3 regions of the Alkalihalophilus pseudofirmus genome follow, and region 2 is predicted to be linked to each of the others. Evidence: predicted binding sites of a transcription regulator. Region 2 holds the regulator's gene; each other region holds the start of a gene.
The links. The regulator CtsR, encoded in region 2, represses protease genes until heat stress. The targets are predictions, from matches to a motif close to ATGGTCAATAAAGGTCAAACA.

Region 1 (3,287 bases), 650 kb from region 2:
GTAAAAAAATGGAGCGAACCAGATCCTGATCGAAAATGGAAAAGAAGAATTGCATTCATTTACCATAAGCACTTTGGTCGATATGGCTATCGTCGTATTACAGACCTCCTTCAGGAAAAGGGATATGCGATTAACAAAAAGAAAGTGCTTCGAATGATGAGAGACCTAGGGCTTAAATGCCTTGTACGAATGAAAAAATACAAATCATATAAAGGAGAAGTTGGAAAAGCAGCTCCAAACATCCTAAACCGTAACTTTAGAGCCGAGAAGCCTAATCAAAAGTGGGTGACAGACATTACGGAATTTAAATTGTTTGGACAGAAGCTCTATCTGTCTCCACTATTTGACCTGTTTAACGGCGAACTGATAACCTATACGCTCCAATCAAGACCAACGTATGATTTGGTCGATACGATGTTGGACCAAGGGTTAAAGCACCTAAATAAAGGCGATGATCTCTTGATTCATTCTGATCAAGGTTGGCACTATCGAATGGCCCCTTACGTAAGGAAACTGAAAGAACATAACATCACACAAAGTATGTCTCGAAAAGGCAACTGTCACGATAATTCTGTCATGGAAAACTTTTTTGGAATCCTGAAATCGGAGTTCCTTTATTTAAACGAATTTGATAGTATTGAACACTTCAAAGAAGAGTTAGAACAATACATCTATTACTACAACCATGTGAGAATTAAATCAAGATTGAACCGGAAAAGTCCAGTAGCTTATCGACTCAGTACCCAAAAAGCTGCTTAAAAAAGTGTCCAACTTTATGGGTCCAGTGCAGAAAGCCCGAGGAGGCTCCCGGACCGCCCGCGGAAAGCGAGTCCCTGCAGTGGAGATCAACAATTGCTGCAGTGGAGCCATTTTCCAGTGTACTTATGTCTGTTATGAGTGAAGACGATGAGGAAGCTCCCGGACCGCCCGCGGAAAGCGAGTCCCTGCAGTGGAGATCAACAATTGCTGCAGTGGAGCCATTTTCCAGTGTACTTATGTCTGTTATGAGTGAAGACGATGAGGAAGCTCCCGGGCCGCCCGCGGAAAGCGTGTGCCTGCAGCGGAAATCAACAACTATCGTATGGAGGAAATCTTTAAGCGATATCATTAAATAAGAACGAGAATTGGGAAAGTTTGAAGCGAGTCTCTACAGAGGAAATCAACAACATTGTAAGGAGAGATATTACGTTTCCCTGCACAGATGTTTGTGGGTAGTTAGTTCTTTCTCTAGTGAGGTTAGCCACAACAAGAAACCCACCTGACAAAATGCCGGGTGGGTTTTCAGTGTGTTATTATTTTTTTGGTGAAGAAATTACTTCGTCAATTAAGCCGTATTCTTTTGCTCTTGAGGCAGTCATGAAGTTATCACGGTCTGTATCGCGTGCGATGACTTCTAATGGTTGACCTGTACGCTCAGCAAGAATTTTGTTTAATGTTTCGCGCATTTCAATAATGCGGCGAGCATGGATTTCGATATCAGAAGCTTGCCCGCGTGTTCCGCCAAGCGGTTGGTGAATCATTACTTCACTGTTTGGAAGAGCAAGACGTTTGCCAGGCTCACCAGCAGCAAGAAGGAATGCACCCATAGAAGCTGCCATACCGATACAAATAGTTGATACTTTCGGCTTGATGAAGTTCATCGTATCATAGATCGCCATACCAGCTGTGATCGAACCACCTGGGCTGTTAATATAAAGAGAAATATCTTTTTCTGGATCTTCTGCTTGTAGGAATAAAAGTTGAGCAACAATAGAGTTTGCTACGTTGTCATCAATGGCACTGCCAAGCATGATGATACGGTCTTTAAGTAGGCGAGAGTAGATGTCATAAGCACGCTCACCTCGGTTTGTCTGCTCAATAACTGTAGGAATTAAGTTCATAATCAGTTCCTCCTTATAATGGATTGTTCTAAAATCATTAGGCTGATTCTAGCTGTCTTGCCGCCGTTTGGTAAACAGTTTCTTATGTACGAACGGCTTTTTAAATATATGTACATCATACCTAATAGGTCAAAGAAGGTCAAATGTTTTGCCTCCTCTATTACATACTATTCCCTATGTTGGTGCTTAAACCCTTCTTACATCATAGCCGAATTTAAAGTAGTTCAAACGTGAAATGCTCCTGGTGGCATTAAAGGGAGTTCGAAAGCCGCTTCTCATTGCCAAAGCTCCACCACCTTCATACCTAAACGAGCCAAATTCACTTTTCGTGTCTAGTTTCGACGTCTATTCGCTCGAGGTTCTTTCCGTCCGTCAAACGAAGTCAAGGCCGGACTTCTAATTGCCGGCCATCAAGACTAGTCGCTCATAAACGAGACGTCTCAACTTTTCTGTAGTATAATGGCTTTAGTTGGTCTGATTTTTATTTGTATTCATACTATTTTAGTAAGCGCTTACAATGCGGCTCACATATCTGGTTTTTATGGTATGATACTTTTACGGAAGGAAGGAGGAAGTTTATGCAGTTTGGTCTTTTTCAACAGCAGACAACAACATTAATTATGACGCAGCAGCTGCGCCAGGCGATTAATTTGTTGCAGTACTCCACAACAGACTTGTCCGCCTTCATACACGAACAGGCACTTGAGAATCCATTAATTGACTTACAAGATCAAGCTTCTATGCAAGCGGGGAGCGAATCTTCATATATAGGGGCATCGGCACCGAGGTCCGGTAGCACTAGAAAGAGTGAAGACGAGGCATCGCCTATTGACTATGCCCTTGTTGACCATAAAAGTTTGAGCGAGCACTTAGTTTCCCAAGCTGGGGAGATTGCGTTATCGGAAGAACTTGAGCGTCAGCTTCATTATTTTATTTTCAGCTTGAGAGAAGACGGCTACTTTTGCCGCCCGTTTGAAGAGGTGTGCAGTGATTTAGCGATCTCGACAGAAGAGGGAGAAGATGTTTTACGTATTTTGCAAAGCTTTGAGCCTGCCGGGATAGGTGCTAGATCTCTTTCAGAATGTCTTCTTTTGCAGCTTAAGCACCTTTCAAATAAAGCGCCATTGGCTGAAATCATCGTTTCCCGGCATATGGAGGATCTTGCCTCTAAAAAATGGAAGACTCTTGCGGCTGAATTAGATGTGACAATGAGCGATATCCAAGATGTGTACGACTTAATTCAAACACTAGATCCGCGTCCCGGCACCCAGTACTCAGGAGAGCCGACGAATTATTTAATTCCAGACCTGTCTATTACATGGAAGAACGGCGAGTTATTCGTGCAGTTAATTGATGACTCCTTGCCGCCAATCCGGCTTAACCGTGATTATGAACAGCTTCTGCATC
Region 2 (3,287 bases):
AGGAAATTTGAGAGGAGCTGTCCTTAGTACGAGAGGACCGGGATGGACACACCGCTGGTGTACCAGTTGTTCCGCCAGGAGCATCGCTGGGTAGCTACGTGTGGACGGGATAAGTGCTGAAAGCATCTAAGCATGAAGCCCCCCTCAAGATGAGATTTCCCATGGAGTTAATCCAGTAAGACCCCTTAGAGATGATGAGGTTGATAGGTCTGGTGTGGAAGCATGGCGACATGTGGAGCTGACAGATACTAATCGGTCGAGGACTTATCCAAATTATTCTTGACATATGTTTACACATTATCTAGTTTTGAGAGAACCATCTCAAACATTTACAAAGAGGATCGAACAGTTCGAGGAAGCGACGAAGTGAATGCCCGGAGCGTATCAAGCATACGTGAGGACATGAATGAGGAAGCTGACGAAGAAATATGAAGATCATCTGAAGTAAATCATAGTCTGGTGGCGATAGCAAAGAGGTCACACCCGTTCCCATGCCGAACACGGTCGTTAAGCTCTTTTGCGCCGATGGTAGTTGGGGGCTTCCCCCTGTGAGAGTAGGACGTTGCCAGGCACCTAAACCATTCCTTAAAGGAATGGTTTTTTTGTGCGTATAAGATACATTGCAATCTATTCGCTAATCGCCTGACGCAATTACTCGCTGAACCGGCGTATACCATCCTCACTCCTCAATCATCCTCCTTAATCTCTAATGTCTTCCCTTCTTCCTTGCCATAATCTAAAGTATATTCGAATAACAGCTGCTATCTAAAATTAAAATCTTTGGCCTTAACGGAATTAATAATAATAATGATTAGTCTATTCATATATAGGGAATAGAGAAAGAATTACTTAACCAATTACATATTCCATGTAGAGATTGATGAGTCATTGGCTATACTAGCTTGTGTGACGTCAAATAGTTGCACTTTTACAACAGATTGATTATAATATCTTCAAAGTCAAAGATAGTCAAAGTCAAAATGGGAGAGAGGAGGCGTCTATGATTGAGGAACATATCGGATATTATTGAAAATTACCTTAAGTCAACTTTAATGAAAAGTAAAGATGATTTGCTTGAAATAAAACGAAGCGAATTAGCAAAACAATTTGAATGTGTGCCCTCTCAAATTAATTATGTGATTAGTACTCGTTTCACAATAGAAAAAGGTTATATTGTGGAAAGCAAACGAGGCGGTGGCGGGTACATTCGAATTATTAAAGTGAAGCCTCATGACGATCTAGCTCTCTTCGAACAGGTCATGAATGTAATTGGAACAAAAATTGATCAACAGACAGCAGAAAATGTGATACTGCGGCTTCTAGAAGAAGGGGCTATCTCTAAAAGGGAAGCAAATCTTATGGTAAGTGTAGTAGACCGATCATTATTCCAAACAACGGTCACTCATCGAGATGAAATAAGAGCAAACCTTCTAAAAGCAATGCTCGAAACATTAACTTATAAACAAGACCGTTAATAGAAATTCGTTAGAAGACTTACCTTAATCGATCTTCCTTTAATCGATAACTGTCTAATATCAAACCTGTTTAATATCGAAAAGTGAGTGAGGTGTTATGCGATGAAATGCCAAGAATGTGGTGAAAGAGAGGCGACATTGCATTTTACGAAAATTGTTAACGGGAAAAAAGCAGAATTTCATATATGTGAACACTGTGCACGAGAAAAAGGAGAGCACATCCCAGGCTCTAACAGCTTCTCTATCCATCAATTACTATCTGGGCTGCTTCATTTAGATAAACCTATTAATACAAGTCAAGATAAGGTTAATAGACCTAAAGAGCTGGTTTGTCACAATTGCGGAATGAAGTATGAACAGTTCACCCGTACAGGAAGATTTGGCTGTGCGGCCTGCTATAAGAGTTTCGAAGATAAATTGGATCCTATTCTAAAAAGGGTACATAGTGGAAACCACACTCACTCTGGAAAGATTCCCGTAAGAGTAGGCGGAGGAATTCAGCTTCAACGAGAAATTGACTCATTGAAAGCTCAAATGAAGCAGTATATTGAACGTGAAGAATTTGAGCAGGCAGCAGAGACCCGTGACCAAATTCGAGCGCTTGAAGAACAAAAAAAGAATCAAGGAGAGGGGTGAGAAGATGTCACTCCAGAAATTTATCTCAGAAGCAATTAGTCCTTGGATGAAAAAAGATGGTGCAGATTCGGATATTGTCTTGAGCAGCCGAATAAGATTAGCTAGAAACCTAAAAGAATATAAGTTCCCTTTGTTAGCTACCATGGAAGAATCAAGCGCAGTAGTAAAGCAGGTTAAAGAGTCATTGCTTACAGATGACAACCAAGAGACTGGTCCGCTTGAACTTGTGTTAATGGAAGATTTAAAAGCTAACGAAAAAAGAGTTTTAGTAGAGAAGCACTTGATCAGCCCCAACTTAGCGGAACAATCAAAACATGGTGCTGTGATCCTAAGTGAAGATGAGTCGGTAAGTATTATGATTAATGAAGAAGATCATCTTCGAATTCAATGTCTTTTTCCTGGGTTTCAATTAACGAAAGGGTTAGAGGCAGCTAGTAGATTGGATGATTGGATTGAAGAAAGAGTGACCTATGCTTTTGATGAAAAAAGAGGTTATTTAACCAGCTGCCCGACAAATGTTGGGACAGGGTTAAGAGCTTCAGTGATGATGCACCTTCCAGCGCTTGCGATGACACGTCAATTAAATAAAATTTTACCGGCAATTAATCAATTAGGATTAGTTGTTAGAGGAATTTACGGGGAAGGTAGCGAAGCTTTAGGTAACCTATTTCAAGTTTCAAACCAATTAACTCTCGGAAAATCTGAACAAGATATCGTTGAAGACCTGCGAGATGTAGTGATGCAGTTGATTCAACAAGAACGTGCAGCACGAGAAGTGTTAATGCAAAGTTCGAAATTACAGCTAGAAGACAGGGTGTACCGCTCTTACGGGATCCTTTCTTATAGTCGAGTAATTGAATCAAAAGAAGCTACTCAGCGATTGTCTGATGTCAGATTAGGTATTGATGTTGGTCTGCTTGAGAATGTTTCTGCAAATATTTTAAATGAGTTAATGATCCTAACTCAGCCGGGCTTTTTGCAGCAGTACGCAGGCGAAGTGTTATCGCCGGATTTACGAGATGAGCGGCGTGCAACTCTCATCCGTGAACGATTAAAGCTTGAGAACGATACGAACGAATAAACGTGGAGGTGGCGCCAATGATGTTTGGACGTTTAACAGAACGAGCTCAGAAGGTATTAGCATTAGCACAAGAGGAAGCCATTCGATTAGGTCAT
Region 3 (3,287 bases), 760 kb from region 2:
GCGGTTCAAGAATTCTGGCTTGAAGTAAGCTGATAAAGCATCAAGCACGGAAGTCTCGGCAACAGCCTCGCTTGCGCCAAATCCAACTGCCTTCTTTTTCACTCCGACACCAGCGTTGCTTGTCATAATGATGACTGTATCCTTAAAGCTCACTGTTCTTCCTTGGCTGTCAGTTAAGCGCCCGTCCTCTAAAATTTGCAGGAACATATGCTGAACATCAGGGTGAGCTTTCTCAATTTCATCAAGCAGAATAATAGAGTACGGATTGCGGCGCACTTTCTCTGTTAACTGACCCGCCTCATCATGGCCTACATATCCAGGCGGCGATCCAATTAATTTAGAGACAGAGTGTTTTTCCATATACTCACTCATATCAAGACGAACCATTGCCTCTTTTGTACCAAATAATTGTTCTGCTAATGACTTAGTTAATTCTGTTTTACCCACACCAGTTGGTCCTACAAATAAGAAGGACCCGATCGGACGGTGTTTTGCTTTTAGGCCGGCACGTGAACGGCGAACGGCTTTGGCTACTTTTTCAACCGCTTTTTCTTGTCCAATGACCTTGCCGCGAAGTTGATCCGCTAGGTTTTTCATTTTTTCTTGATCGTTTGCTTGCAGTTTACCGACTGGAATCCCTGTTTTCTTCTCAATAATGGCTTCAATTTGAGCTGTGTCTACACTCGCTTTTTTATCTTCTGATTTATTTAGTTTAGCTTCTAATTTATTTAGTTTATCTTCTAGTTTTGCTTCTTCATCACGTAATTTTGCAGCTGCTTCATAGTTTTCTTCTTTTAATGCCTTGTCTTTTTCCTTATGAATTTCTGCAAGGCGTGATTCAATCTCGTCGTGGCTTGCTGCACCTGCTTGCAAGTTTAACTTCGAGCCAGCTTCATCTAATAAGTCAATCGCTTTGTCAGGTAAAAAGCGGTCTTGAATATAGCGGTGTGATAAGTTCACACAAGCTTTGATCGCATCTTCTGTGTAGCTTACTTGATGGTAATCTTCATACTTACTTTGAATACCTTTTAAAATGTTGATGGCATCTTCTATGGACGGCTCATTGACCATCACAGGCTGGAATCGACGTTCAAGGGCCGCATCTTTTTCGATTTCACGGTATTCTTTTAGCGTTGTTGCACCAACAACTTGGAGCTCGCCACGCGCTAGGGCTGGCTTTAAAATATTGCCTGCATCCATAGAACCCTCTGCAGAACCAGCACCTACTAATAAATGAATTTCATCGATAAACAGCATCACATTTTTACGTTCTTTAAGCTCAGCGATAAGCTGATTCATCCGCTCTTCAAATTGGCCGCGGATTCCTGTATTGGCAACAAGTGATGCTACATCTAATAGGATGACTTCCTTATTTAAAAGTTTTGAAGGAACATTACCTTCAACAATTTTTAATGCTAAACCTTCTACAATAGCTGTTTTACCAACGCCAGGCTCCCCAATAAGCACGGGGTTGTTTTTATTGCGTCGGTTTAAAATCTCAATCACACGCTCGATCTCTGTATCACGCCCAATCACGGGATCAATTAATCCAGCCTTGGCAGCCTGCGTCACGTTTTTCCCATATTGATCGAGGAAACCGCCTCCTCCTTTGTGCCCACCATTCATAGATTCGGCATGAGATGGATATGGTTTCGGATCATGAGCGGCTGCATTCATATGGTTGTTTGTTAATTGCTTAAATAGGTCATCGAACGGCATATGAGAAAATCCATGCCCAAAACCTGATGGAATTCCATTTGCAGCACGCATTTCTTGATAGCATGTCTGGCATAACTTAAATTGTTTTTTCTCCTGATTGAATTGCATACTAACATTCACTGTTGCTTGTCGTTGTTCGCAGTTTTGACATTTCATTAACATAACCTCCTCGATTATCATTCATTTTTTTATTCCATCGGCTGTTTATCTTGTTGAAAGGTTCATCTTGATTTTAAAGATCAAAGTTCGACTTTGACTTTCTTTGACCTTAGTTGACTTTATTATACTTTGACCTTTTTTGACTTTCAAGTGTTTTGCCTAATTTTTTTAAATTATTACCTTGCCTATATAAGTAAGCTTCACTTCGCTTTCCTTTATTAGTAGATTAATGTTTGAAATGAATCAGAAAGGACTAAAGACAATAAGAAAAACCATTTAGTAGACTTAGTAAAAGGAGGGATTCTTTTGAAAGAAAAATGTATTTATATCACTATCTTTTTAATGTTAGTGGTCTTTTTTTCATCCAGCACTCTAGCACAAACAACTGGAGAGCCTGCAGCTGATCTTGCCTTAGAAATGGTTGGTCCGAATAATCAAGGATTTATTACCTCTGAATTTGTTCAATACATATATGCAGAGGCAAGAGGAATAGATTTACCTCGGTTAGCAAGGGAGCAGCGCCAAGTAGGAGAGGAAGTTGCCCGTGAAAGCCTGCAAGCAGGAGACATTCTTTTCTTTCAAGGAAGCTCATTAATGTCAGGAATTTATGTAGGGGACGGCCGCTTTGTAGTGGTAACAAGTGGAGGAATCACAGAGATAAATCTTGATGCCAGTACTTATTGGTCAGGAATTTATGTCGGAGCTAACCGCTATTTAGAGGGTGCTGTTCCCGTGGAGGACCCTGCAGCTAGTCTTGCCTTAGAAATGATTGGACCAAATGAACAAGGGTTTTTAACTTCCGAATTTGTTCAACATGTATATGCACAGAGTAAAGGCATAGATTTGCCACGTCTTGCAAGAGACCAACTCTTAATAGGGGCTGAAGTGGAAAAAGATAAACTAGAAGCAGGTGATGTTGTCTTTTTTCAAGGAAGTTCATTAATGTCAGGGATCTATATCCAAAATGGTCAATTTGTTATTGTTACTAGTTCTGGAATTACGCAGGCTAATTTATATTCTAGTAGTTATTGGTCAGGAATTTATGTTGGAGCCAATCGCTATACCGAGGGAAGCAGTATCGAAGATTTTTCAGCAAACTTAGCACTAGAAATGGTGGGTGAAAACCATCAAGGTTTCATTACCTCCGAATTCGTTCAATACATCTATAAAGAAACTAAAGGGTTAGAACTTCCTCGGGCAGCTAGTGATCAGTGGCTGCTAGGAGAGGAAGTAGCTTTAGAAGACTTGCTGCCGGGGGATGTTGTCTTTTTCCAAGGTGCATTTTTAATGTCAGGAATCTATATAGATAATGGTCGTTTTGTCATTATAACTAGTGAGGGAATAACAGAACGGAATATGAACACGAGCGAGTACTGGTCCAATGCGTTCGTTGGAGCTAAGCACTATAC

Region 1: clpP (ATP-dependent Clp endopeptidase proteolytic subunit ClpP) is a predicted target of CtsR. The motif match lies at 2,006-2,026, and genes of this name have one in related genera.
Region 3: PQ478_RS04410 (ATP-dependent Clp protease ATP-binding subunit) is a predicted target of CtsR. The motif match lies at 2,005-2,025, and genes of this name have one in related genera.

What each region holds. Positions count from the first base shown of each region.
Region 1 covers NZ_CP117835.1:3,538,549-3,541,835, reverse strand. The annotation lists one part of gene PQ478_RS18680 (IS3 family transposase) at 1-759, shown strand, start outside; gene clpP (ATP-dependent Clp endopeptidase proteolytic subunit ClpP) at 1,293-1,880, opposite strand; gene rpoN (RNA polymerase factor sigma-54) at 2,459-3,287, shown strand, end outside.
Region 2 covers NZ_CP117835.1:107,123-110,409, forward strand. The annotation lists rRNA gene PQ478_RS00535 (23S ribosomal RNA) at 1-272, shown strand, start outside; rRNA gene rrf (5S ribosomal RNA) at 456-571, shown strand; gene PQ478_RS00545 (CtsR family transcriptional regulator) at 1,005-1,475, shown strand; gene mcsA (protein-arginine kinase activator protein McsA) at 1,578-2,111, shown strand; gene mcsB (protein-arginine kinase McsB) at 2,116-3,192, shown strand; gene clpC (ATP-dependent protease ATP-binding subunit ClpC) at 3,210-3,287, shown strand, end outside.
Region 3 covers NZ_CP117835.1:863,622-866,908, forward strand. The annotation lists gene PQ478_RS04410 (ATP-dependent Clp protease ATP-binding subunit) at 1-1,875, opposite strand, end outside; gene PQ478_RS04415 (NlpC/P60 family protein) at 2,185-3,287, shown strand, end outside.